DNA from 2 places in the Pseudomonas macauensis genome. Region 2 is predicted to be linked to the other one. Evidence: riboswitches for the same ligand, from Rfam matches in the RefSeq annotation. Region 2 holds a riboswitch; the other holds the start of a gene.
What was found. A riboswitch is a leader RNA that binds a small molecule or an ion and turns the genes downstream of it on or off. The one in region 2 is predicted to bind cobalamin.

Region 1 (11,690 bases), 120 kb from region 2:
TTCACCGTGCCGGCCAACCTGCCGTCCCAAGGGCTGATGCAGCGCCTGGGCATGCAGCGCGATGAGGCCGGTGATTTCGAACATCCGCGCCTGCCGGAAGGCCACGCGTTGCGTCAGCACGTGCTGTACCGAATCCGCCGGGAAGATGCGGCATGACTCCTGAAGACGGCGTGCGCGTCTACCACGAACTGAGCCGGCACCGTCCGGAGCGCTTCGCCCCCGGCCCAGGCCAGCTCGACTGGGCGACCCAGCCGGCGCCGTTTCGCCGCTATGCCGGTGCCCGCCTCATCGAGTTGCTGCACCGGCCGCAGGAGGAATCGCCCGGCTACGACGAGGTGTTCGCCGGGCCCATCGGCCAGCCGGCGCCGCTGAGTCTCCAGGCCGTCTCGCAACTGCTCTACGACAGCCTGGCGATCTCCGCCTGGAAAGAGGCCGGTGGCAGTCGCTGGGCGCTGCGGGTCAACCCGTCCAGCGGCAACCTGCACCCGACCGAAGCCTATCTGCTGTTGCCTTCCGGGGCTGTGGATAACGCCGCGCTGCTGGCGCACTACAGCGCCGACGAGCATGTGCTGGAGGTGCGCGCCGAGCTGCCCGCGACCCTGGCCGAGCAACTGGACGCCGCGCTGCCCGCCGGCGGCTTCCTGCTGGCGCTGGCCAGCATTCCCTGGCGCGAGGCCTGGAAGTACGGCGAGCGCGCCTACCGCTACTGCCATCACGACCTTGGCCACGCGCTGGCCTGCCTGAGCATCGCCGCGGCGATCCAGGGCTGGGAGGTTCGCCTGCTGCGAGGCGCGGCCGAGTCGCGGCTGGATGCGCTGATCGGCCTGGACCGCGAAGGCTTCAGCGAACGCGAATGCGCCGACGCGCTGCTGTGGATCGGTCCGGCGCAGGCGGCCGAGTTCCCATTGCCGGAGACCCTGCTCAAGGGGCTCGCCGCACTGCCGCTGGCCGGCGTGCCGAATCGCCTGTCGCGGGACTATCGGCACTGGCCGGAGCTGGAGCGCGTGCACCACCTGTGTCGCGCGCCGATGTTGCCGGCGCGTGAATGGCGCGCCGCGAACGCCGATCCGGCTGTGGATAATCCCGGCCTGCCGCTACGCCCGATCCTGCATCGCCGGCGCAGCGCGCAGTCCATGGATGGGCGTAGCGGCATTCACGCCGAGCTGCTGTATGCCTGGCTGCGCCGCCTGCTGCCGGAGCGCTCGCCCGTACCGTTCGCCTGCACGGGCGAGCCGGCGCGCATCGACCTGCTGATCTTCGTCCACCGCGTCCAGGGCCTGGAACCAGGGCTGTACTGGCTGGGCCGCAGTGGTCGCGAGCCAGGCGGGTTGCGTGAGGATTACCTGTGGCAGCCGGTGACGGAGAGCGGTGCGCCGCTGTACCGCCTGCTGTCCGGCGATGCGCGCGGGCTGTCGGCCTTCCTGTCCTGCGGGCAGGACATCGCTGGCGACGGCTGCGTCGCCTTCGCCATGCTCGTTGATCTCGACGCCGCGCTGGCCGAGGGCGCCTGGACCTATCCGCGCCTGTACTGGGAGGCCGGGCAGGTCGGCCAGCTGCTCTACCTGGAAGCCGAGGCGGCGGGCCTGTCGGGCACCGGCATCGGCTGCTATTTCGATCCGGCGCTGGACGAATTGCTCGGTGGTGGTCCGGACTGCCCGGTCAGCCTCTATCATTTCACTATCGGCCGCGCGGTCTGGGATGAACGCCTCACCAGCCTTCCCGCCTACAGCGCGCCACGCCGCCTCCCACTTCAGCAAGACCGCAATTGAGGAAACAACGCGCATGACCCAGATCCTGGACAACCTGGTGGCTCTGCTGAGCCTGGAACAGATCGAAGAGAACCTGTTCCGCGGCATGAGCCAGGACCTCGGGTTCCGCCAGCTCTACGGCGGGCAGGTGCTCGGCCAGGCGCTGTCGGCGGCCAGCCAGACCGTCGATCCCGAGCGCCACGTACACTCGATGCACGGTTACTTCCTGCGTCCGGGCGATGCCAGCAAGCCGGTCGTCTACCAGGTCGACCGCGTGCGCGACGGCGGCACCTTCAGCACCCGCCGCGTCACCGCGATCCAGAAGGGCCAGCCGATCTTTGCCCTGAGCACCTCGTTCCAGACTGACGAAGGGGGCTTCGAACACCAGATCACCATGCCCGACGTGGTCGGCCCGGAGAACCTGCCGACCGACCTCGAGCTCAAGCAGCGCAGCGCCCAGCAGTTCCCCGAGCGCATCCGCGACAAGCTGCTGTACCCCAAGCCCATCGAAATCCGCCCGGTCACTCAGAACGACCCTTATGACCCGGTGGTCGGCGAGCCGATCAAGTACCTCTGGCTGCGTGCCGACGGCAAGCTGCCGGACGTGCCGGCGCTGCACAAGTACATCCTCGCCTACGCCTCGGACTTCGGTTTCCTCACCACCTCGCTGCTGCCCCATGGCCGCTCGGTGTGGCAGAAGGACATGCAGGTCGCCACCATCGACCATTCCGTGTGGTTCCACCGCGACCTGCGCGCGGACGAGTGGCTGCTCTACGCCATCGACAGTCCCTGGGCCGGCAATGGCCGTGGCTTCGTTCGCGGCAGCGTGTTCAACCGTGACGGCCAATTGGTCGCTTCGGCGACCCAGGAAGGCCTGATCCGCCACCGCGAGGATTGGTCGTGAGACTCGACGAGATACGCCACTGGGTGTTCGACATGGACGGTACCCTGACCCTGGCGGTGCACGACTTCCCGGCGATCAAGCGGACCCTGGGCATTCCCCAGGAGCACGACATCCTCTCCCATCTCGCGGCACTGCCAGAGGACGAGGCGGCGGCCAAGCATGCCTGGCTGCTGGAGCACGAGCGCGAGCTGGCGGTGGCCTCCACCGCAGCGCCCGGTGCGGTGGCGCTGGTACGGGCGCTGCATGGCGCGGGCTATCGCCTGGGTATCCTGACCCGCAATGCCCATGAGCTGGCGCTGATCACTCTGGAGGCCATCGGCATTGGCGATTGCTTCGCCGCCGAGGATGTTCTCGGCCGTGGCGAGGCTGATCCGAAGCCCAGCCCGGACGGCTTGCTGCGTTTGGCGTCGCGTTGGGATGTGGCGCCGCAGCGGATGCTGATGGTCGGCGACTATCGCTTCGATCTCGACTGCGCCCGCGCGGCTGGTGCGTGCAGTGCGCTGGTGAACCTGCCGGATCATCTGCCGGAAAATCCCTGGCCGGAGCTGACCGACTGGCATGCGCGTGATTGCGCGGAGTTGGGGCGGATGGCGGGGGTGTTGGGCTAGGCCCTCAGACGGGTGAACAGGGATATTCAGTGCTTTGGCGCAGAAACACCCAAATCCCACAACGGCGGATAACGCCAGAGGCGTTATTCGCCCTACGAACTGCTCCTTGCCCGGGCTTTGGCGCCGACGGCGTACAACCGCGAACGGTTGTACGCCCTACGGTCGGGGCAGGCCCTTACAACTCCGGCGTCCAGGTCACCGCCAGCAGCGCGGTGCGGCCCGGTTCGCGGTAGGGGCGGGCTTCGCCCATGAAGTCCATCGGGCTGGTCGGGCGCAGGTAGTCGCCCAGGGCGTAGTTGCGGTCCAGGGCGTTATCCAGCTTCAGGTCGAAGCGAATCTCATCGCTGGCCAGCCAGCTGGTGCGCAGGTCGAGCACGCCGTAGCCGGCGAGTTCGCGGGTATTGGCGGCGTCGTCATAACGCTGGCTGACCGCGCGCCAGGAGCCGCCGACGCCGTAGGCGCCGAACTGGCGGTCGAGGTCCAGGCTCAGGGTGCGGCGCGCGCGCGTGGGCAGGGTGTGGCCGGTGTCGCGGTCGCGTGGGTCTATCAGGCTCAGGCCGAGGTTCGCCTGCCAGCCCAGCACCTCGCGGGCGACGCTGGCCTCGAAGCCATTGATGCGCGCCTTGGCGATGTTCTCTGGCTGGTTGCTGGTGCTGTCCCAGGCGATCAGGTCGTCGACGTCGGTGCGGTACAGCGAGGCCTCCAGATGGGTGCCGGAAAAATCGCCGCGCCATTGCAGCTCGTAGGTCTTCGAGGTCTCGGGCTTGAGGTTGGGGTTACCGGCGCCGGGGTAGTAGAGGTCGCTGAAGGTCGGCGCGCGGAAGCCTTCGCCGTAGCTGGCGATCCAGCTCTGGTTGTCGCCCACCGGCAGGCTGAAGGCGGCGTTCCAGCTGTTCTGGGTGCCGTAGACCTGGTTGTCGTCGTGGCGCAGGCCCAGTTCGGTGCCGAAATGTTCGCCCTTGAAGCTGTGCTGGGCGAAGAAGGCGTGGTTCTCGCGCTGGTCCTGGGCGAACTCGGTGCTGCCTTCGACCCGGTCTTCGTACCAGTCGGCACCCAGGGCGAGCTGGTTGGCGGCGTCCAGTTGCAGGCGGTTGATCCAGCCGGCCGAGTGGCGGGTGGTTTCCAGGGTGCCGTTGTTCCAGCTGTCGGCGGCGCCCACGGCCTTGTTGCGGTCGAAGCTGCGGCCCAGTTCCAGGCGGCTGTTCCAGATGTCAGTGAGCTGTCCTTCGAGGTAGCCGCTGTAGCTGCTGACGCGGAATTCGTCGCGCGGCAGGCCCGGCTCGAAGTTGTAGGCGTCGTCGTATTCGTTCTTGCCGCGCTGGTCGTTGAGGTTCAGGCCGGCCTTCCAGTCCTCGTTGAAGCGGTGGTCGAGGTTCAGGTGCACGGCCTTGTTGCGCTGGGCGTCGTCGTCGCTGTCGGCGCCGACGTTGTCGCTGGTGCGGTCCCAGCCATCGCTCTCGTCTAGGCTGCCGCCCAGGTTGAAGGTGGTGCGCTCGTCGCCGCCGGAGAGATTCACGCTGCGTTCGAAGGTGCCGTGGCTGCCGGCCGCCAGGCGCACTTCCGGGTGCAGCCCGGCCTCGCCACGGCGAGTGAAGATCTGGATCACCCCGCCGATGGCGTCGGCGCCGTACAGCGACGAGCGCGGACCGCGGGTCACTTCCACGCGTTCGATGTTGTCGATGCTCAGGTAGTCCAGGCGGGCGATGCCGGTGCTGGCCGAGGCAACGCGCTGGCCGTCGACCAGGACCAGCGTCTGCGCGGTGCTGGTGCCGCGAACGGAGTAGGAGACCACCCCGCCGGAGCTGCCCATCTGCACACCGGGCACGCGCTTGAGCAGTTCGGGCACGCTGCGTACCTGCAGGCGTTCGATGTCCTTGCGGGTGAATACGCTGTTGGCGGCGGTGGCCTGGGCGCGCGGCTGGACGTGGCGGCCCGAGGTGATCACCAGGGCGGGCATGGCGTAGACGTCGCCGGTCGGAACGGTGGTTTCGGCGAAGGCCAGGCCGGGCAGCAGGCCGGTGGCCAGGGCGAGTCGGGTCAGTTTCATGGATCGTCCTCAAAAGCGGTCGGATGACTTTCGAGGAGGGCGTGGCAAGGGCGGCGGGCCGCACTTGACGGTGCGGCCCTCCGCAACACCTGTCGGGGCGTACGAGGGCGGTCTCCGGGCTGCCGACACTCACGTCTGCGGCCTTCCCATGCGGATGCACAGTGGCGGTTCGCAGCGCTGCAGGCCGGGGCCTGCGGTCGGTTACCGTTGCGGGGGCAGCGCAGGTCTTTCACCTGCTTCCCGTTACCTCGAACGAAAACGGGCGCACCTTAGTGGGTGCGCCCGTCACTGGCAATACTCCGGGAGAGGCATGCGCTCAGCGGTTGCCGAGCGCCTCCAGGCGAGCGCTCACCGAGCGTTCGATGCCGGCAGCGTCAAGACCGCACTCGGCGAGCATCTGTGCGGGCTTGGCGTGCTCGACGTAGTAGTCCGGCAGGCCCAGGTGCAGGATCGGCTGCAGGATGTTCTCGCGGGCGAGGAATTCGCTGACGGCGGCACCGGCGCCACCCATCACGGCGTTTTCCTCGAGGGTCACCAGCAGGTCGTGGCTGGCGGCCAGCTGGCGTACCAGTTCCTCGTCCAGCGGCTTGACGAAGCGCATGTCGGCGACGGTGGCGTCGAACTGCTCGGCGACTTTCAGCGCCTCGGCCAGTTGCACGCCGAACACCAGGAAGGCGACCTTGCCGGCCTTGCCTTCGCGGCGCACCACGCCCTTGCCGATCTCGACCGGTTCCAGCGCCGCCTCGATGAGGGCGTTGGGGCCGGTGCCGCGCGGGTAGCGCACCGCCGCCGGGCCTTCGAAGTGATGGCCGGTGGTGAGCAGCTTGCGCAGTTCGTTCTCGTCGCTGGGGGTCATCACCAGCATGCCGGGGATGCAGCGCAGGTAGGAAAGGTCGAAGCTGCCGGCATGGGTCGGGCCGTCTTCGCCCACAAGACCGGCGCGGTCGATGGCGAACAGCACGTCGAGGTTCTGCACCGCGACGTCGTGGATCAGCTGGTCGTAGCCGCGCTGCAGGAAGGTGGAGTAGATCGCCACCACGGGCTTGGCGCCGTCGCAGGCCATGCCGGCCGCCAGGGTCACGGCGTGCTGCTCGGCGATGGCGACGTCGAAGTAGCGGTCCGGGAATTTATCCGCGAAGGCCACCAGGTCCGAGCCTTCCTTCATCGCCGGGGTGATGCCGACCAGGCGCGGGTCCTGGGCGGCCATGTCGCACAGCCACTGGCCGAACACGCTGGAGTACTTGGGACCGGATGGCTTCTTCGGCTCCGCCGGGGCCTTGATCGGCTCCAGCTTGGTAATGGCGTGGTAGCCGATGGGGTCGATCTCGGCCGGGCCGAAGCCCTTGCCCTTCTTGGTCACCACGTGGAGGAACTGCGGGCCGTCCAGGTCGCGCATGTTGCGCAGGGTGGCGATCAGGGTCGGCAGGTCGTGGCCGTCGATGGGGCCGACGTAGTTCCAGCCCAGCTCCTCGAACAGGGTGCCGGGGACCAGCATGCCCTTGGCATGTTCCTCGACCTTGCGCGCGATCTCCCAGGCGCCCGGCAGGCGCGAGAGGATCTTCTTGCTGCCCTCGCGCATGCTCGAATAGGTGCGGCTGGAGATGATCTTGGCCAGGTAGTTGGACAGGCCGCCGACATTCTTGGAGATCGACATGTCGTTGTCGTTGAGGATCACCAGCATGTTGGCCTTCACGTCCGACGCGTGGTTCAGCGCCTCGAAGGCCATGCCGGCGGTCAGCGCGCCGTCGCCGATCACCGCCACCGACTTGCGGCCCGAGCCCTGCATGCGCGCGGCGATGGCCATGCCCAGTGCGGCGCTGATGGAGGTGCTGGAGTGGCCGACGCCGAAGGTGTCGTACTCGCTCTCCGAGCGGCGCGGGAAGGCGGCCAGGCCGTCCTTCTGGCGCAGGCTGCCCATGCGCTCGCGGCGGCCGGTGAGGATCTTGTGCGGGTAGGCCTGGTGGCCGACGTCCCACACCAGGCGGTCGTCCGGGGTGTCGAAGACGTAGTGCAGGGCGACCGTCAGCTCGATCACGCCGAGCCCGGCGCCGAAATGGCCGCCGGTCTGGCCAACGCTGTACAGCAGGTACTGGCGCAGTTCGTCAGCGAGGGTCAGCAGCTCCGCTTCGCCCAGCCGGCGCAGTTCGACCGGCGTGCTGGCGCGGTCGAGCAGGGGCGTGGCGGGGCGCTCGCGGGGAATCTCGTGGAACGTCGTGGGCATCAGGCTGATCGTTATGAGAAGGCAAAAGATGCGGGAGTTTACCTGATGCTTGGGATTGGCCCAAGCAACGTGGGGCCAATCCATCGGCTGACCGGATGGTCGGATCGCAGTCGCGGGCTGTGCCGAAATCGTCGTCGGGCTAGCCGATTGTGCGCAAGCGGTGGGAGGCCGGAGCGGCCACTGTAGGCCGGAACGGTCCGGCGGCGGATTGCCGCATCGGACGCAGACGACGGGTAAGGATTGAGGAGGACGGCGTGACCCGATTGAGCCTGGAAGAATTGCGCGAGCTGTCGGTGGCGATCCTGCGCCACCACGGTTTCAGCGAACCCCACGTGCAGGCAGTGACCGACACCGTGCTGGCCGGTGAGCGCGATGGCTGTACGTCCCATGGCGTCTGGCGGTTGCTGGGTTGCATCCATACGGCGCGCGCCGGCAAGGTGTCGCTCGATGCCGTGCCGGAGCTGTCGGAGCCCGCGCCGGCGCTGGTGCGCGTCGATGCCAAGGGCGGCTTCTCGCAGTGCGCTTTCGATCTTGGCTTGCCGAAGCTGGTGGAGAAGACGCGCAGCCAGGGCATCGCCGCATTGGCGATCAATCATTGCGTGCACTTCTCGGCGCTCTGGGTGGAGATCGAGCGGATCACCGCCCACGGCCTGGTGGCGCTTGCGGTCACGCCGGCCCAGGCCTACGTGGCACCGGCGGGTGGAACGCGGCCGTTGTTCGGCACCAATCCCATCGCGTTCGGCTGGCCGCGGGCCGGGCAGAACCCCTACGTCTTCGATTTCGCCACCACGGTCGTGGCGCGTGGGGAAATCCAGCTGCACGAGCGCGAGGGCAAGGCGATTCCGCTGGGCTGGGGCATCGATGCCGACGGCAACCCCAGCACCGACCCTGGCGCCGTGCTCGAGGGCGCCATGCTGACCTTCGGTGGGCACAAGGGCTCGGCACTGGCGACCATGGTCGAGCTGATCGCCGGGCCCTTGATTGGCGACCTGACCAGTGCCGAGTCCTCGGTCTTCGATGCCGGGACGAAGTCGTCGCCTTATCACGGCGAACTGCTGATCGCCATCGACCCCACGCGCTTCCTTGGCGCCGATGCCGCGCAGCACCTGGCGCGGGCGGAGACGCTGTTCGAATCCATCGTCGACATGGGCGCGCGCCTGCCCTCGCAACGCCGCTTCGCCGCGCGTGAGCGCAGCCTGGCCGAGGGCGTGGAGATCAGCGATTCGTTGTATGCCGATCTGCGTGGGCTGCTGGAGTAACGCGGGGTACATTCTCTGTAGGAGCGAGCTTGCTCGCGAACCTGGGCCCGCAGCGGTGGTTGGTTCGCGAGCAAGCTCGCTCCTACGAAAAGCCCCTTGGTTCTCCACCCGCGCATAAAAAAGCCCCGGCGCCAGGCCGGGGCTGATCGTCGGTGCGGGACTGGCCGACATTCACTCCCTCACCGACGAACCCTCAACGGGACAACGGCTCCCGTGTCGTCTCGCCATCCACCAGCCGGGCGATGCCCAGCGGGTTGGCGTCCTTCAGCGCATCGGGCAGCAGCGCGTTGGGGTAGTTCTGGTAGCACACCGGACGCAGGAAGCGGTCGATGGCCAGGCTGCCCACCGAGGTGCCGCGCGCGTCGGAGGTGGCCGGGTAGGGGCCGCCATGGACCATCGCGTCGCAGACTTCCACACCGGTCGGGTAGCCGTTGAGCAGCAGGCGGCCGGCCTTGCGTTCCAGCAGCGGCACCAGTGTGGCGAAGTGTGCGAGGTCGGCGGGCTCGGCGATCAAGGTTGCGCTGAGCTGGCCGTGCAGGCCCGCCAGGGCGCGGCGCAGTTCGGCCTCGTCGGCGACTTCCACCACTACGGTGGTCGGGCCGAAGACCTCCTCCTGCAATAGCTCGTCGCCGTCCAGCAGCAGCCGGGCGTCGGCCTGGAACAGTTGCGGCCGTGCCTGCCGGCCTTCCTGCGCCTGTCCGGCGAGGTGGCGCACGCCGGGGTGGGCGTGCAGGCGCGCCAGGCCCCGTTCGTAGCTCTTCAGGGTGCCGGCGTTGAGCATGGTCTGCGCCGGGCGCTGGCCCAGTTCGGCGATCAGCTGGGCGGTGAACAGGCTGAAGGCCGGCGAGGCGATGCCGATGACCAGCCCGGGATTGGTGCAGAACTGGCCGCAGCCGAGCACCACCGAGTCTGCCAGTTCACGGGCGACCTGTTCGCCACGCGCTTGCAGTGCGGCTGGCAGGACCAGCACGGGGTTGATGCTGCTCATCTCGGCGAACACCGGAATTGGCTGCGGGCGGGCGGCGGCCAGATCACAGAGCGCACGCCCACCTTTCAGCGAGCCGGTGAAGCCCACGGCCTGGATCGCCGGGTGCTTCACCAGCGCTTCGCCGACGCCAGCGCCATAGATCATGTTGAACACGCCGGCCGGCATGCCGGTGGCTTCGGCCGCGCGAACGATCGCTTCGGCGACCCGCTCGGCGGTCGCCATATGGCCGCTGTGGGCTTTCACCACCACCGGGCAGCCGGCGGCCAGCGCGGCGGCGGTGTCGCCGCCGGCGGTGGAGAAGGCCAGCGGGAAGTTGCTGGCACCGAACACTGCCACCGGGCCGACGCCGGTGCGGTACTGGCGCAGGTCCGGGCGCGGCAGCGGCTGGCGCTCGGGCAGCGCGCGGTCGATGCGGGCGCCGTGGAAGTCGCCGCGGCGCAGCACCCTGGCGAACAGGCGCATCTGGTTGGCGGTGCGGCTGCGCTCGCCCTGGATGCGTGCGGCGGGCAGGGCGGTTTCGCGGCAGACGATGGCGATGAAGTCGTCGTCCAGTGCCTCCAGTTCGCGGGCGATGGCGTCGAGGAATTCGGCGCGGCGCTCGGCGGGCAGGTTGCTGTAGATAGGGAAGGCGGTCTCGGCGGCGAGGGCGGCGGCGTCCACTTCCTCGGGTGTGGCTTGCAGGAAGGTCCGGGGCAGTGCTTCGCCGGTGGTGGCATCGAGGCTTTGCAGGCGGATGCTGCCGGCGCCGCTGCGGCGGGCGGCGATGAAGTTGCGGGCGAGTTCGGATGTCATCGGGGGCTCCGGATCAGGATTTGGCGTGGCGGGAGGCGGCTTCGGCGTCCACTTCGCGCAGCGACTTGCCGCGGGTTTCGCGGGTCAGGCCGACGGCGACCAGGGAGATGAGCGAGGCGGCGACCAGGTACCAGGCGATCGGGGTGGAACTGTTGTATTGCTTGAGCAGGCTGACGGCGATCAGCGGCGCCAGGGAGCCGGCGAAGATCGGCGCCACCTGGTAGCACAGCGACAACGCGGTGTAGCGCACGTGGGTGGGGAACAGCTCGGCCATCAGCGCGGAGTAGGGCGCATAGGTCATCGATTCGATGGCCAGGCCCAGGGCGATGGCGGCCATGATCAGCCAGTCGTTGCCGGTGTCCATCATCGGAAAGCCGACGAAGCCCCACAACGCGGTGAGCAACGCGCCGGTCAGGTACACCGGCTTGCGCCCGACGATGTCGGACAGGTAGCCCATCAGCGGGATCATGAAGAAGTGCAGCAGGTGCGCGCCGAACATCAGCAGGAGAATCTGCGAGGTGTCCTTGTGTACCACGAGCTTGAGGTAGGTGATGGAGAAGGTCACCACGGTGTAGTAGAGGATATTCTCGGCAAAGCGCGCGCCGATGCCGACCAGCACTGCGCGCCAGTGGCGGGTGACGACTTCCACCACGCCCAGTTGAGCCTGCTGGACGTGCTGCTGACGCGCCTGGGCCTCCTTGAAGATCGGCGCGTCGTCGACGCGGCTGCGAATCCAGTAGCCGATCAGCACTACCACGGCGGAGAACCAGAAGGCTACGCGCCAGCCCCAGTCGAGGAACTGCTGTTCCGACAGGCCACTGGAAAGCAGCAACAGGGCGACGGTCGCCACCAGGTTGCCGGCCGGCACCCCGGCCTGTGGCCAACTGGCCCAGAAGCCCCGGCGATCGTCCGGGCTGTGTTCGGAGACGAGCAGGATTGCGCCGCCCCATTCGCCGCCGAAGGCGAAGCCCTGGATCAACCGCAGCAGCACCAGCAGGACCGGCGCGGCATAGCCGATGGTCTCGAAGGTGGGCAGGCAGCCCATGATGAAGGTGGTGATGCCGACCACGATCAGGCTGATCTGCAGCAGGTGCTTGCGGCCCAGCTTGTCGCCGTAGTGGCC
Region 2 (11,690 bases):
ACGTGCAGCGCGCCCTGGCCGAGCCGGAAATCGCCCGCCACGACGCGCAGACCACCGAAGTGGACGTCAGCGAACTGGTATTCTCGGTACTCAGTTCCATCAAGGACCCGGACACCGTGCCTTTCGGCTCGGCCTTCCCCGCACCGGAACTCTTCCCCCTGCCGCGCCTGGCGCGCTCCATGGCCCACGCCGTGCGCGACATGGACCCGCGCTCGGTGGTCGCCGACCTCGCGCCGGGCAGCCACGCGCTGCGCCGGCAGATCGCCCTGCGCTACATGGTCGGCGGCATGCCGCTGCCGGTGGAGGAGCTGGTGGTCACCAACGGCGCACTGGAAGCGCTGAACCTGTGCCTGCAAGTGGTGACCCAGCCGGGCGACCTGGTGGCCATCGAGGCGCCGGCCTTCTACGCCAGCCTGCAGGTGCTGGAGCGGTTGAAACTGAAGGCGGTGGAAATTCCCGTGCACCCGCGCGAGGGCATCGACCTCGACGTGCTCGCCGACAGCCTGGAGCGCCTGCCGATCAAGGCCTGCTGGTTCATGAGCAACTTCCAGAATCCGCTGGGCGCCAGCATGGCCGAGGACAAGAAACGCGCCCTCGCCGCCCTGCTGACAAAGCACCAGGTGCCGCTGATCGAGGACGACGTCTACGCCGAACTGTACTTCGCCGCCCAGGCGCCCAAGCCGGTGAAGGCCTTCGACAGCGAAGGCCTGTTCATGCATTGCAGCTCGTTTTCCAAGAGCCTGGCGCCGGGTTACAGGGTCGGCTGGGTGGCCGGCGGGCGCTACGCCGAGCAGATCGAACGGCTCAAGCTGATGACCAGCCTGTCAGCTTCGGTGCCGGCCCAGGCCGCCATCGCCGACTACCTCCAGCACGGCGGCTATGACCGTCACCTGCGCAAGCTGCGCCACGCCCTGGAAAGCCAGCAGCACGCAATGCTCGCCGCCGTGGCCCGGCACTTCCCCGCCGCCACCCGGGTCACCCGCCCCAGCGGCGGCTATTTCCTGTGGCTGGAGCTGCCCGAGCAGATCGACGCGCTCAAGCTGTTCCAGCTCGCCCTCGCCCAGGGCATCAGCCTCGCGCCGGGGCCGATCTTCTCGGCCACCAGACGCTTCGGCCACTGCCTGCGGCTGAACTACGGCCACCCGTGGACAGCCCGTAGCGAGCAGGCGATGGAAACCCTCGGACGGATCATTCACTCGCTGCAAGGCTGATCGTTGCAGGACTGCTCCGCACATTCGGAAAGAATCTGTACCTGTGCGGCGGTTTGTCGCAGGAATACCCTGTCAGGCAGGAACCCGGACGAGGGAAACGGTCATGGATGCGGAAACTCTGACGATACTGTTGACGGTGTGCGCCGCCCTTGGCGTGCATTGGGGCGTGCGCTGGTACCTGCGGCGGGGAATGGCGTCGCGCGGCGACCACTGGCGGGCCTGAAAGCGCTGGGCTTGCCCGACCGTCGTTGCTATACAGTCAGTGCCCACTGACAGTCCACGGACGGCCCGATGAACCTCTGGCAGCGCGATCTCAGCCAATCCCCCTACGCCGAAGCGGTGCGCGCCGAACAGTTCGACGTGCTGCGGCGCAACTCGCCCTTCTCCATCATCGCTGCCTACCTGGTCGCCGGCCTCACCACCTGGGTGCTCAAGGGCGCTCTGCCGCTGGAGTCGCTGCTGGCCTGGTTCGCTGCACAAACCCTGCTCGGCGGCGCCCGCCTGTGGCTGCTGCGGCGCTACGACCAGTTGCGCGACAGCGGCACCGAACCCCGGCGCCGCTGGCTGATCCAGGTGATGATCACCACCGGGCTGTCCGGCCTGCTCTGGGGCCTGCCCGCCGCCTACTGGATGACCGTGCTGCCGCCGTCGATGCAGATGTATGTGGTGGTCGTCCTGCTGGGCCTGGGCACCGGCGTGATGAACGCCTACAGCATCGTCCTGCCGCTGTTCTACCTGTTCATCCTGCCGGCCTTCGCCCTGCCCTTCGCCAGCCTGCTGGTGCTGCTGCCCGACGCCCTGAGCAAGACCCTTGGCGCGGCGGCGTTGCTCTACGCCTTCACCATCATCGCCTTCGCCTACCGCTTCCACGCGACCCTGGTGGACTCGCTGCTGCTGCGCTTCGAGAACATCGAACTGCTGCAGAAACTGAGCATCGAAAAAGAGGCCGCCGAACGTAGCGATCAGGCCAAGACCCGCTTCCTCGCCAGCGCCAGCCACGACCTGCGCCAGCCGACCTACGCCCTGGGCCTGTACCTGGGCGCGCTGAAGAAACAGCCACTGAACGAGGCCAGCGAGCACCTCGTCGACCACATCTCCCGTGCCCTCGCCGCGCAGGGCTCGCTGTTCGACGCGCTGCTGAACATCTCGCGCCTGGATGCCGGCATCGTCCAGCCCAGCCTGCAGACGTTCTCCCTCGCCGAACTGCTCGAACGCATCCAGCAGGAATGCAGCGTGCAGGCCGCCGACAAGGGCCTGAGCCTGCGCGTGCGGCCGGGCGCGCCGTTCGTACAGTCGGACCCTGCGCTGTTCGAACGCATCCTGCGCAACCTGGTGGAAAATGCCATCCGTTACACCGACCGCGGCGGCGTGCTGATCGGCTGGCGTAGCCGTGGCCGCCTGGTGCGTGTGGAGGTCTGGGACAGCGGGCCGGGGATTCCCGAGCGCGAGCGACAGAAGGTGTTCTGGGAATTCCACCAGCTCAACAACCCCGAGCGCGACCGCAGCAAGGGCCTCGGTCTGGGCCTGGCGATCGTCCAGCGCACCGCTCGCCTGCTCGATCACCCGCTGGCGCTGCATTCGCGCGAAGGCCACGGCAGCGTCTTCATGATCAGCCTGCCCCGCGCCACCGCCGTGCAGCCGCGCAAAGAGGAAATCCCACCGCCACGCACGGTGGTCGGCACGGACAAGCTGATCTACGTGATCGAGGACGACGCGGAAAACCGCGAAGGCCTGCGTCTGCTGTTCCAGAGCTGGGACTACCGCCACGTCATCGTCGCCGACGTCGCCGACCTGCTGGACGACCCGGCGGCGCGGGAGAAACCGGACCTGATCATCAGCGACTATCGCCTGCGCGACCACCAGACCGGCATCGACGCCATCACCCGTCTGCATGCCCACTATGACGACGACTGGATCGCCGCCGTGCTGGTCACCGGCGACACCGACCCGCACCTGCTCGCCCAGGCCGCCGCCCACGGCTGGCCGTTGCTGCACAAGCCGCTGGCGGCAGAACAGTTGAAGGCGATGATTGACGAACAGCTCAGCGAGCTGGAGCCGCTGGACGATTGAACCTGATGGCCTCTGAGGGAGAGAGCTTGCTCGCGAACAGCGTTACCCGGCGATACCAACGCTGGGCAGGTTCGCGAGCAAGCTCGCTCCTACAAAGAGCCGCCTCGATACAGATGCGCATGCCCTGCGCTGTACAGCGACGAATCGGCAAAGCCCTCTGCCCCCAGCACCTTGCCGACCAGAATCAGCGCCGTGCGACGGAAGCCCTTGGCGGCAGCCTTGGGCAGGATGTCGCCCAGAGTACCGGTGACCTGGTCCTGATCCGGCCAACTGGCGCGATGGATCACCGCGATCGGGCAATCCGCGCCGTAGTGCGGCAGCAGTTCGGCCACGATGGATTCCAGCTGGCCGACGCCCAGGTGAATCGCCAGGGTTGCGCGATGTTGCGCCAGCTCGGCGAGGGATTCGCCTTCGGGCATGCGCGTCTTGCTGGCATAGCGGGTAAGGATCAGCGTCTGGGAAATGTCCGGCAGAGTCAGCTCGCAGCCGAGAATCGCCGCACAGGCGGAGGTGGCGGTGACGCCGGGGATGATCTCGTAGGGAACATCCAGCTCGCGCAGCTGGCGAATCTGCTCGCCGATGGCGCCGTACAGCGACGGGTCGCCGGAGTGCACGCGCGCCACATCCTTGCCCTCGGCGTGGGCCTGCGCCAGTAGCGCGACGATCTCCTCCAGATTCAGCTCGGCGGTGTTCACCACGCGCTCGGCGTTGTGCCCTTCCAGTACCGCCGGCGGCACCAGGGAGCCTGCGTAGAGGATCACCGGGCAGGCGCGGATCAAGCGCTGGCCCTTGACCGTGATGAGTTCCGGATCGCCCGGACCGGCGCCGATGAAGTAGACCGTCATGGTTGCTCCTGGGGCTCAACGGGGACAAAGGCCAGCGCACAGGTGGCCTGCTCGCTGCGGCGCTTGCCCACCAGCAAGCGTGCCGAGGCACCGCCCTGGGCTTCGGCCTGCAGCAGTGCCGCGGCCTCGGCCACGCTGGCGCTGCCTGTCGCCGCGCGCACCACGTCGGAGGGCTCGCCCAGGTGTTTCTCGCAAGCGGCCAGTTGTTGCGGCGTGAACAGCGCCAGCGGCAGGTCGAGCGCGGCGGCCAGGGCGGCCAGTCCTTCCTCGTCGGCCTTCAGCGTGGCGCTGGCCAGCGCGGTGAGGTTCGACTCGTCGAGCCCGGCCTCGGCCAGCGTCTCCCGCAGCAAGGCACGCAGTTCATCGAGCGGGCAGCCCCGGCGGCAACCGAGGCCAGCAACCAGCGTCATCGTCACTCTCCTCCAAATGAAAAACCCCGCAGTCGGCTGGGCCGGCTGCGGGGTCGAGCATAGCGCGTGGATCAGGCCGACGGCGCGAAGCGGCGGAACAGCCAGGCCGCAACGAGGCCGAGCGCCACCCAGAACACCGCGTTGGTGACCAGCGAGGCAATGATGAACTCATGGGCGAGGCTTTCCGGCGCGAGGCTGGAATGCACGTCCGGCTGGGGCGCGCCGATCACATGTGGTACCACCAACAGCGCGGCACCGACGATCTTCAGTGCCCAGTTGCGGCCGAACACCAACAGTGCGAGGCCGGCGGCGGTGGACGCGGCGGTGCCGATCCACCAGGTCTGGCGCAGGGTCAGCTCAGCGGCGGCGGTGCCCGGAACCTCCGGCGGCAGCCCCAACGACGGCGCCAGGGTGAACACGGCGAAACCGCCCAGGCCCCAGAGCAGGCCTTCGGAGGTCTTGCCCGGTTCGCGCAGGGTGAACAGGCCGGCCAGCATCAGGGCGAAGCCCACGGCGACCACCAGGTTGCCGCCGGTGGTGGAGAGGATGCGCTGCCAGCCGTCTTCCGGCTCCCAGGCTTCCGCGTCGTGATGGTGGCCAGCGGCGGCACCGTCGGCGTGCTCATGACTGTGTTCGGCCATCGCTACCGGCTCGGATTTCTCATAGGTCTCCGCCTTGAGGATCAGCGGGGATACCCACAGCAACTGGACGACAGTCAGCACCAGCGCCGCGATCAGACCGGCGAAACCGGCGGTCTGGGCGATACGTTTGATCATTGCAGTTCTCCGGACTCTCGGGCCGCGTATGGCAGGCAAAGCATGTCCGTGACCGCATCGAACGAGCAGTCAGGGACGCTTCAACTCAGCCGCGTCTACACGCAGCCCACACAGATCAGTGGCAGGGGAAGCCCGCGCTATGACGGGTATCGTGGGCAGCGTTGTGCACCGCTTCCAGATGCGAGAAACCGGCGAAATACACCAGCAGCGCACCGAGCAGGCTGGCGCCGACGGCCAGGGCGATGCGCTTGGAAAGGGGGATGGAAGTGCTCGACGCCTGTTGCGTCAGGATACTGCTGGACATGAACGTTCCCTCTAGAAATCAAAGTAGAGAACGCAGAGGTTGAACGCATTCGAACGCGCCAAAAGGTCGCGCCACGGCCTGCGCCCGCCCACCGCGGGTTTGCCAAAAAACGAAGCATTCCAGGCCGGTCTCCGGGCTTGCGACGTTGGCTCGTGGCCAAGCGGGTCAGTCTTCCCATGCGTGCGCACAGTGACTACTGATGACCCTACGATCGCCTACCGTTGCGGGGGCAGCGCCGGACTGGTCCTTGTGGACGCACCGGCTTCCCGTTTCACCTCGCGCGCGACGGCGCGAGACACCTGAAACCGCGCTAGCTGACCACGAAGCCCCGCGAGCGTCAACCGCGCGGCAACCGATCCCCGGCGATTGACCGCCCCGTCATCGCTGCGTAGCCTTCTGCCCTTCGAGGTTCTCCGGCGCTGGCCGGAGCTAAGAGGGAACGTGGAAATCTTCGGATGCGCCACGGCTGCCCCCGCAACTGTGAACAGCCTGTCTCTTCACGCGCCACTGCCGATTCGGGCGGGAAGGCGAAGGGACGACAGAGGGCTGTGAGCCAGGAGACCTGCCTCGTGACTGGTTTTCGATCTGCTGCGCGTCGGCCATGCTGCGTTGGAGGATCGCCGTGGACTGCTCATTGACTACAGTCAACTCCGCGTCCCCGGCGATCCTCCGCCTTGCCTGGCTCTAGCTCGCGAGATCCAGAACCGGTTCGTTATCAACAGACAACCGGGCGGGGTGATCCGGTGGCGACCTTCGTTGCGCGGCGAACCCGCGCTCGCGCCCTTCATCCGCCTTCCAACTTCCGCTTGCGAGGCGCGCATGAAAACCCTGGCCAAACTCCCCGTCACCATCGTCACCGGCTTCCTCGGTGCCGGTAAGACCACCCTTCTCCGCCACATGCTCGACAATGCCGAAGGCCGCCGCATCGCGGTGATCGTCAACGAATTCGGCGAGCTGGGCATCGACGGTGAAATCCTCAAGCAGTGCTCCATCGGTTGCAGCGAAGAAGAAGCGGTCGGCCGCGTCTTCGAACTGGCCAACGGCTGCCTGTGCTGCACCGTGCAGGAAGAATTCTTCCCGGTGATGCGCGAGCTGGTGGCGCGCCGCGGCGACCTCGACCAGATCCTCATCGAGACCTCGGGCCTCGCCCTGCCCAAGCCGCTGGTGCAAGCCTTCCAGTGGCCGGAAATCCGCAACGCCTGCACCGTGGATGCGGTGATCACCGTGGTCGACAGCCCGGCAGTGGCCGCTGGCACCTTCGCCGCCCATCCCGAGCAGGTCGACGAGCAGCGCAAGCAGGACCCGAACCTGGACCACGAATCGCCGCTGCACGAACTCTTCGAAGACCAGTTGGCCAGCGCCGACCTGGTGGTGCTGAACAAGGCCGACCTGCTGGACGCCGACGCCCTGGCCCGCGTGCGCGCCGAAGTCGCCGAGGAACTGCCGCCGGCAGTGAAGATCGTCGAAGCCAATTCCGGCCAACTGCCGCTCTCCGTGCTGCTGGGTCTGAATGCCGAGGCCGAGCTGCACATCGACAGCCGCCCGACGCATCACGACCACGAGGGCCATGAAGATCATGACCATGACGAGTTCGACTCCTTCCACGTCGACCTCCCGGAAGTAGAAGAGCGCGCCCTGCTGGATGCACTGAACGCGCTGGTCGAACGCCACGCCGTGCTGCGCATCAAGGGCTTCGTCGCCATCCCCGGCAAACCCATGCGCCTGCTGGTGCAAGGTGTCGGCAAGCGCTTCGACAAGCACTTCGACCGCGCCTGGCGCAGCGATGAAAACCGCGCCACGCGCCTGGTAGTGATCGGCCAGGAACTGGACCAGGCCACCATCGCCAACGAGCTGCGTACCGCCCTCTCCTGATCTTGTAGGAGCGAGCTTGCTCGCGAACAGCGTTACCCGGCGATACCAAAGCCGGGCTGGTTCGCGAGCAAGCTCGCTCCTACAGATAGCCACCACAGAGCGAGTTCCATGCACCTGCTGCGCACCCAACCCGGCGGCTTCGTCCCCGACGACGGCATCGCCGACCTGGCCCAGACGCCCGCCGACCTGGTGATCCTCTGCAGCGGCGACTCGCACCTGGCGCTGCTCGCCGAGGCCGCCCGCGAACTGCCGGAGGATTACCCGAGCCTGCGCCTGGCCAACCCCATGCAGTTGCAGAACCACGCCTCGGTGGACCTCTACGTCGACGAGGTGCTGCAGCACGCCAAGGTGATCCTGATTTCCGTGCACGGTGGAGTCGGTTACTGGCGCTACGGCATGGAGCAGTTGGTGGCGCTGGCCGAGCGCGGCGTCACGCTGATCGCGGTACCCGGCGACGACAAACCCGACCCCGAGCTCAGCGCCCTGTGCAGCGTCCCGCCGCAGGATGCCGAACGCCTCTGGCAGTACCTGCGCCAGGGCGGCATGGATAACGCCCGGCAGTTCTTCGCCTGCCTCGCCAACCGTCACCTGCAACGCGATTACGCCTGGAGCGAGCCACAAACCCTGCCGCGCGTGGCGGTCTATCACCCGCAGATTGGCAGCAGCGACCTCGCCCACTGGCAGGTCGACTGGCACCCCGAGTCCCCGGTGGCCGCCTTGTTGTTCTATCGCACGCACCTGCAAGCGGCGAACACCGGTTTTATCGACACCTTCTGCGAACGCCTGCAGGCCCAGGGCATCAACCCACTGCCCATCGCCGTGGCCAGCCTCAAGGAAGCCGCGTGCCTGGCGACGGTAGAAAGCCTGCTCGATAGCGCCGACGCCGAGCTGATCATCAACACCACCGGCTTCGCCCAGTCGAACCCGGAAGCCCCACAGGAGCGTCCTTTCCGGCGCGATGTGCCAGTGCTGCAAGCCATCTGCTCGCTGGATAACCTCGACCTCTGGCGCGCCAACCCGCAGGGCCTCGGCCCGCGCGACCTGGCCATGCACATCGCGCTGCCGGAACTGGATGGCCGCCTCATCACCCGGCCGATCAGCTTCAAGGGCCTGGCCTGGCGCAGCGAGCGCAGCCAGAGCGACGTGGTCTGCTACCTGCCGCACCTGCCAGGCATGGACTTCGTCGCCGAGCTGGCGCGGCGCTGGATGCTGCTGGCGCGCAAGGCCAATGCCGACAAGCGCGTGGCGCTGATCCTGGCCAACTATCCAACCCGCGATGGCCGCATCGGCAACGGCGTCGGCCTCGACACGCCGGCCGCCGCATTGAACATCCTGAGTGCGCTGGAGGCTCAGGGTTATCCGGTCGCCGGTTTGCCCGATTCCGGCACGGCGCTGATCCAGCAACTGCTCGGCGGCGTCAGCAACGACCTCGACAGCCTCGACCTGCGCCCCTGCGCGCAGAGCCTGGCGCTGGACGACTACCTCGCCTGCTTCGCGCGCCTGCCCGCGGCCAACCAGCAAGCCGTGCGCGAGCGCTGGGGCGAGCCGCAACAGGACCCGATGTTCCGCAGCGGCCGGATGATGGTCGCTGGCCTGCGCTTCGGCCTGGGCTTTGTCGGCATCCAGCCAGCGCGCGGCTACCAGCTCGACGCGGCAGCGATCTACCACGACCCGTCACTGGTGCCGCCCCACGGCTACCTCGCCTTCTACTTCTGGCTGCGTGAAGTGTTCGGCGCCGATGCTGTGATCCACGTCGGCAAGCACGGCAACCTGGAATGGCTGCCGGGCAAGGGCGTCGGGCTCTCGGAAGAGTGCTGGCCGGACGCGATCCTCGGCCCGCTCCCCAACCTCTACCCCTTCATCGTCAACGACCCCGGCGAAGGCGCGCAGGCCAAGCGCCGTGCCCAGGCGGTGATCATCGACCACCTGATGCCGCCACTGACCCGCGCGGAAAACTACGGCCCGCTGCGCGACCTCGAACGCCTGGCCGACGAATACTACGACGCCTCCCTGCTCGACCCACGCCGCGCCAGCGAGCTGCGTGGCGACATCCTCACGCTGGTGCGCGAGACCGCGCTGGACCGCGAGCTGGGCCTGCAACTGAGCGACGACCCGGAAAGCTGGCTGCCGCAGTTGGACGCCTACCTCTGCGACCTCAAGGAATCGCAGATTCGCGACGGTCTGCATGTGTTCGGCGAATCGCCCGTGGGCGAGTTGCGCCGCGACACGCTGCTGTCGCTGGTACGCATTCCGCGCGGCGACGGACGCGGCGGCAACGCCAGCCTGCTGCGCGCACTGAGCGAGGATTTGCAGCTGGGTCGCGACCCGCTGGACGAAGCTTTCGCCGAGCCGTGGGAAGGTCTGCGCCCTGACTTGTTGACCGCCGTCAGCGACGAGCCCTGGCGCAGCAACGGTGACACCCGCGAGCGCCTGGAGCTGTTCGCCCTGCGCCTGATCGACGGCTCGGTCAGCGCGCCCGGCAGCGCCAGCGCGGCGGTCCTCACGCAACTTCAGCAGCAGATCGCGCCGACGCTCGACGCCTGCGGCGCCAGTGAAATCGGCCACCTGCTCGCCGGTCTCGCCGGCCGCTTCGTCCCGCCCGGCCCCAGCGGCGCACCCAGTCGCGGGCGCGTCGATGTGCTGCCCACCGGGCGCAACTTCTTCACCGTGGACGTGCGCAACCTGCCCACGCCGACCGCCTTCCGCCTGGGCTTCCAGTCCGCCAGCCGCCTGCTCGAACGCCACCTGCAGGATCACGGCGATCACCTGCGCCAGCTCGGCCTGTCGGTGTGGGGCACGGCGACCATGCGCACCGGTGGCGACGACATAGCCCAGGCCCTCGCACTGCTCGGCGTGCGTCCGGTGTGGCAGGCCGGCAGCCAGCGCGTGGAGGATTTCGAGATCCTGCCGATCAGCCTGCTCGACCGCCCGCGGGTCGACGTGACGCTGCGCGTCTCGGGTTTCTTCCGCGACGCCTTCGCCAACCTGATCCGCCTGTTCGACGCCGCCGTGCAGGCCGTCGCCGCGCTGAACGAGCCGGACGACCTGAACCCACTGGCCGCTCGCGTGCGGGCCGATCAGGCACGCCTGCAAGCCGAGGGATTGGCGCTTGATGAAGCCCGCCGCCAGGCCGGCTGGCGCATCTTCGGCGCCCAACCCGGCGCCTACGGTGCCGGCGTGCAGGGCGTGATCGAATCGCGCCAGTGGGACAGCCGCGCCGACCTTGCCGAGGCCTACCTGAACTGGGGCGGCTACGCCTACGGCAGCGGCGACGACGGCACCCCGGCGCGCGAGCGCTTCGCCCAGCGCCTGTCCGGCCTGCAGGCGGTGCTGCACAACCAGGACAACCGCGAGCACGACATCCTCGATTCCAACGACTACTACCAGTTCCAGGGCGGCATGCTCGCCGCCGCCGAGGTCATCCAGGGCCAGGCGCTGGCCAGCTACCACGGCGACCACAGCCAGCCGGACAACCCGCGCATCCGCACCCTGAAGGAAGAACTCGGCCGAGTGGTGCGCGCGCGCGCGGTGAACCCGAAATGGATCGCCGGCATGAAGCGCCACGGCTACAAGGGCGCCTTCGAACTGGCCGCGACGGTGGACTACCTGTTCGCCTTCGACGCCACCAGCGAGCTGGTCGACGACCACCAGTACCGCCTGCTGGCCGACGCCTACCTGCTGGACGACGACACCCGCGAATTCATCCGACAGCACAACCCCGAAGCCCTGCGCGACATCGCCGAACGCCTGGTGGAAGCGCAGCAGCGCGGGTTGTGGGAGGAGCCGGGGGAGTATCGCGAGACGCTGGAGAACCTGCTGGTGGATAGCGAGGAGCAGTGAGGGATTTCCGGCTTTCGTAGGAGCGGATTTCGTTAAAGCCTACCTCCAGCGCGGTGTGGCGCATTGACGTGTAGGAGCGAGCTTGCTCGCGAACCCGCCCGGCTTCAGTGCTGCCGGAAAACTGGTTCGCGAGCAAGCTCGCTCCTACAGGAAAAGCCTCAGCCGCGACGCAGGCGCTCGGCCGCGTTCAACAACAGCGCCTCCGTGCCACTCCAACCCAGGCAACCGTCGGTGATCGACACCCCGTAACGCAACTCACCGGACAGCGGCTGGCAACCGTCGAACAGATGACTCTCCAGCATCACTCCGCGCAGCGATGCATCGCCGGCCAGGCGCTGGTCGAGCACACTGTCCAGCACCGC

Region 1: linked by a shared signal. The riboswitch ahead of SD196_RS03890 (TonB-dependent receptor domain-containing protein) and the one ahead of SD196_RS03285 (CbtB domain-containing protein) in region 2 are both predicted to bind cobalamin.

Annotation. Positions count from the first base shown of each region.
Region 1 covers NZ_CP138377.1:813,531-825,220, forward strand. The annotation lists gene SD196_RS03870 (GNAT family N-acetyltransferase) at 1-156, shown strand, start outside; gene SD196_RS03875 (nitroreductase family protein) at 153-1,769, shown strand; gene tesB (acyl-CoA thioesterase II) at 1,783-2,652, shown strand; gene SD196_RS03885 (HAD family hydrolase) at 2,649-3,260, shown strand; gene SD196_RS03890 (TonB-dependent receptor domain-containing protein) at 3,436-5,307, opposite strand; cobalamin riboswitch at 5,395-5,595, opposite strand; gene dxs (1-deoxy-D-xylulose-5-phosphate synthase) at 5,624-7,528, opposite strand; gene SD196_RS03900 (Ldh family oxidoreductase) at 7,783-8,787, shown strand; gene SD196_RS03905 (aldehyde dehydrogenase (NADP(+))) at 8,981-10,567, opposite strand; gene abaF (fosfomycin efflux MFS transporter AbaF) at 10,581-11,690, opposite strand, start outside.
Region 2 covers NZ_CP138377.1:692,831-704,520, reverse strand. The annotation lists gene mapR (GntR family transcriptional regulator MpaR) at 1-1,211, shown strand, start outside; gene SD196_RS03305 (hybrid sensor histidine kinase/response regulator) at 1,503-3,281, shown strand; gene cobM (precorrin-4 C(11)-methyltransferase) at 3,371-4,126, opposite strand; gene SD196_RS03295 (cobalamin biosynthesis protein) at 4,123-4,536, opposite strand; gene SD196_RS03290 (CbtA family protein) at 4,608-5,312, opposite strand; gene SD196_RS03285 (CbtB domain-containing protein) at 5,428-5,616, opposite strand; cobalamin riboswitch at 5,721-5,934, opposite strand; cobalamin riboswitch at 6,006-6,201, shown strand; gene cobW (cobalamin biosynthesis protein CobW) at 6,436-7,488, shown strand; gene cobN (cobaltochelatase subunit CobN) at 7,597-11,328, shown strand; gene SD196_RS03270 (3-deoxy-7-phosphoheptulonate synthase) at 11,487-11,690, opposite strand, start outside.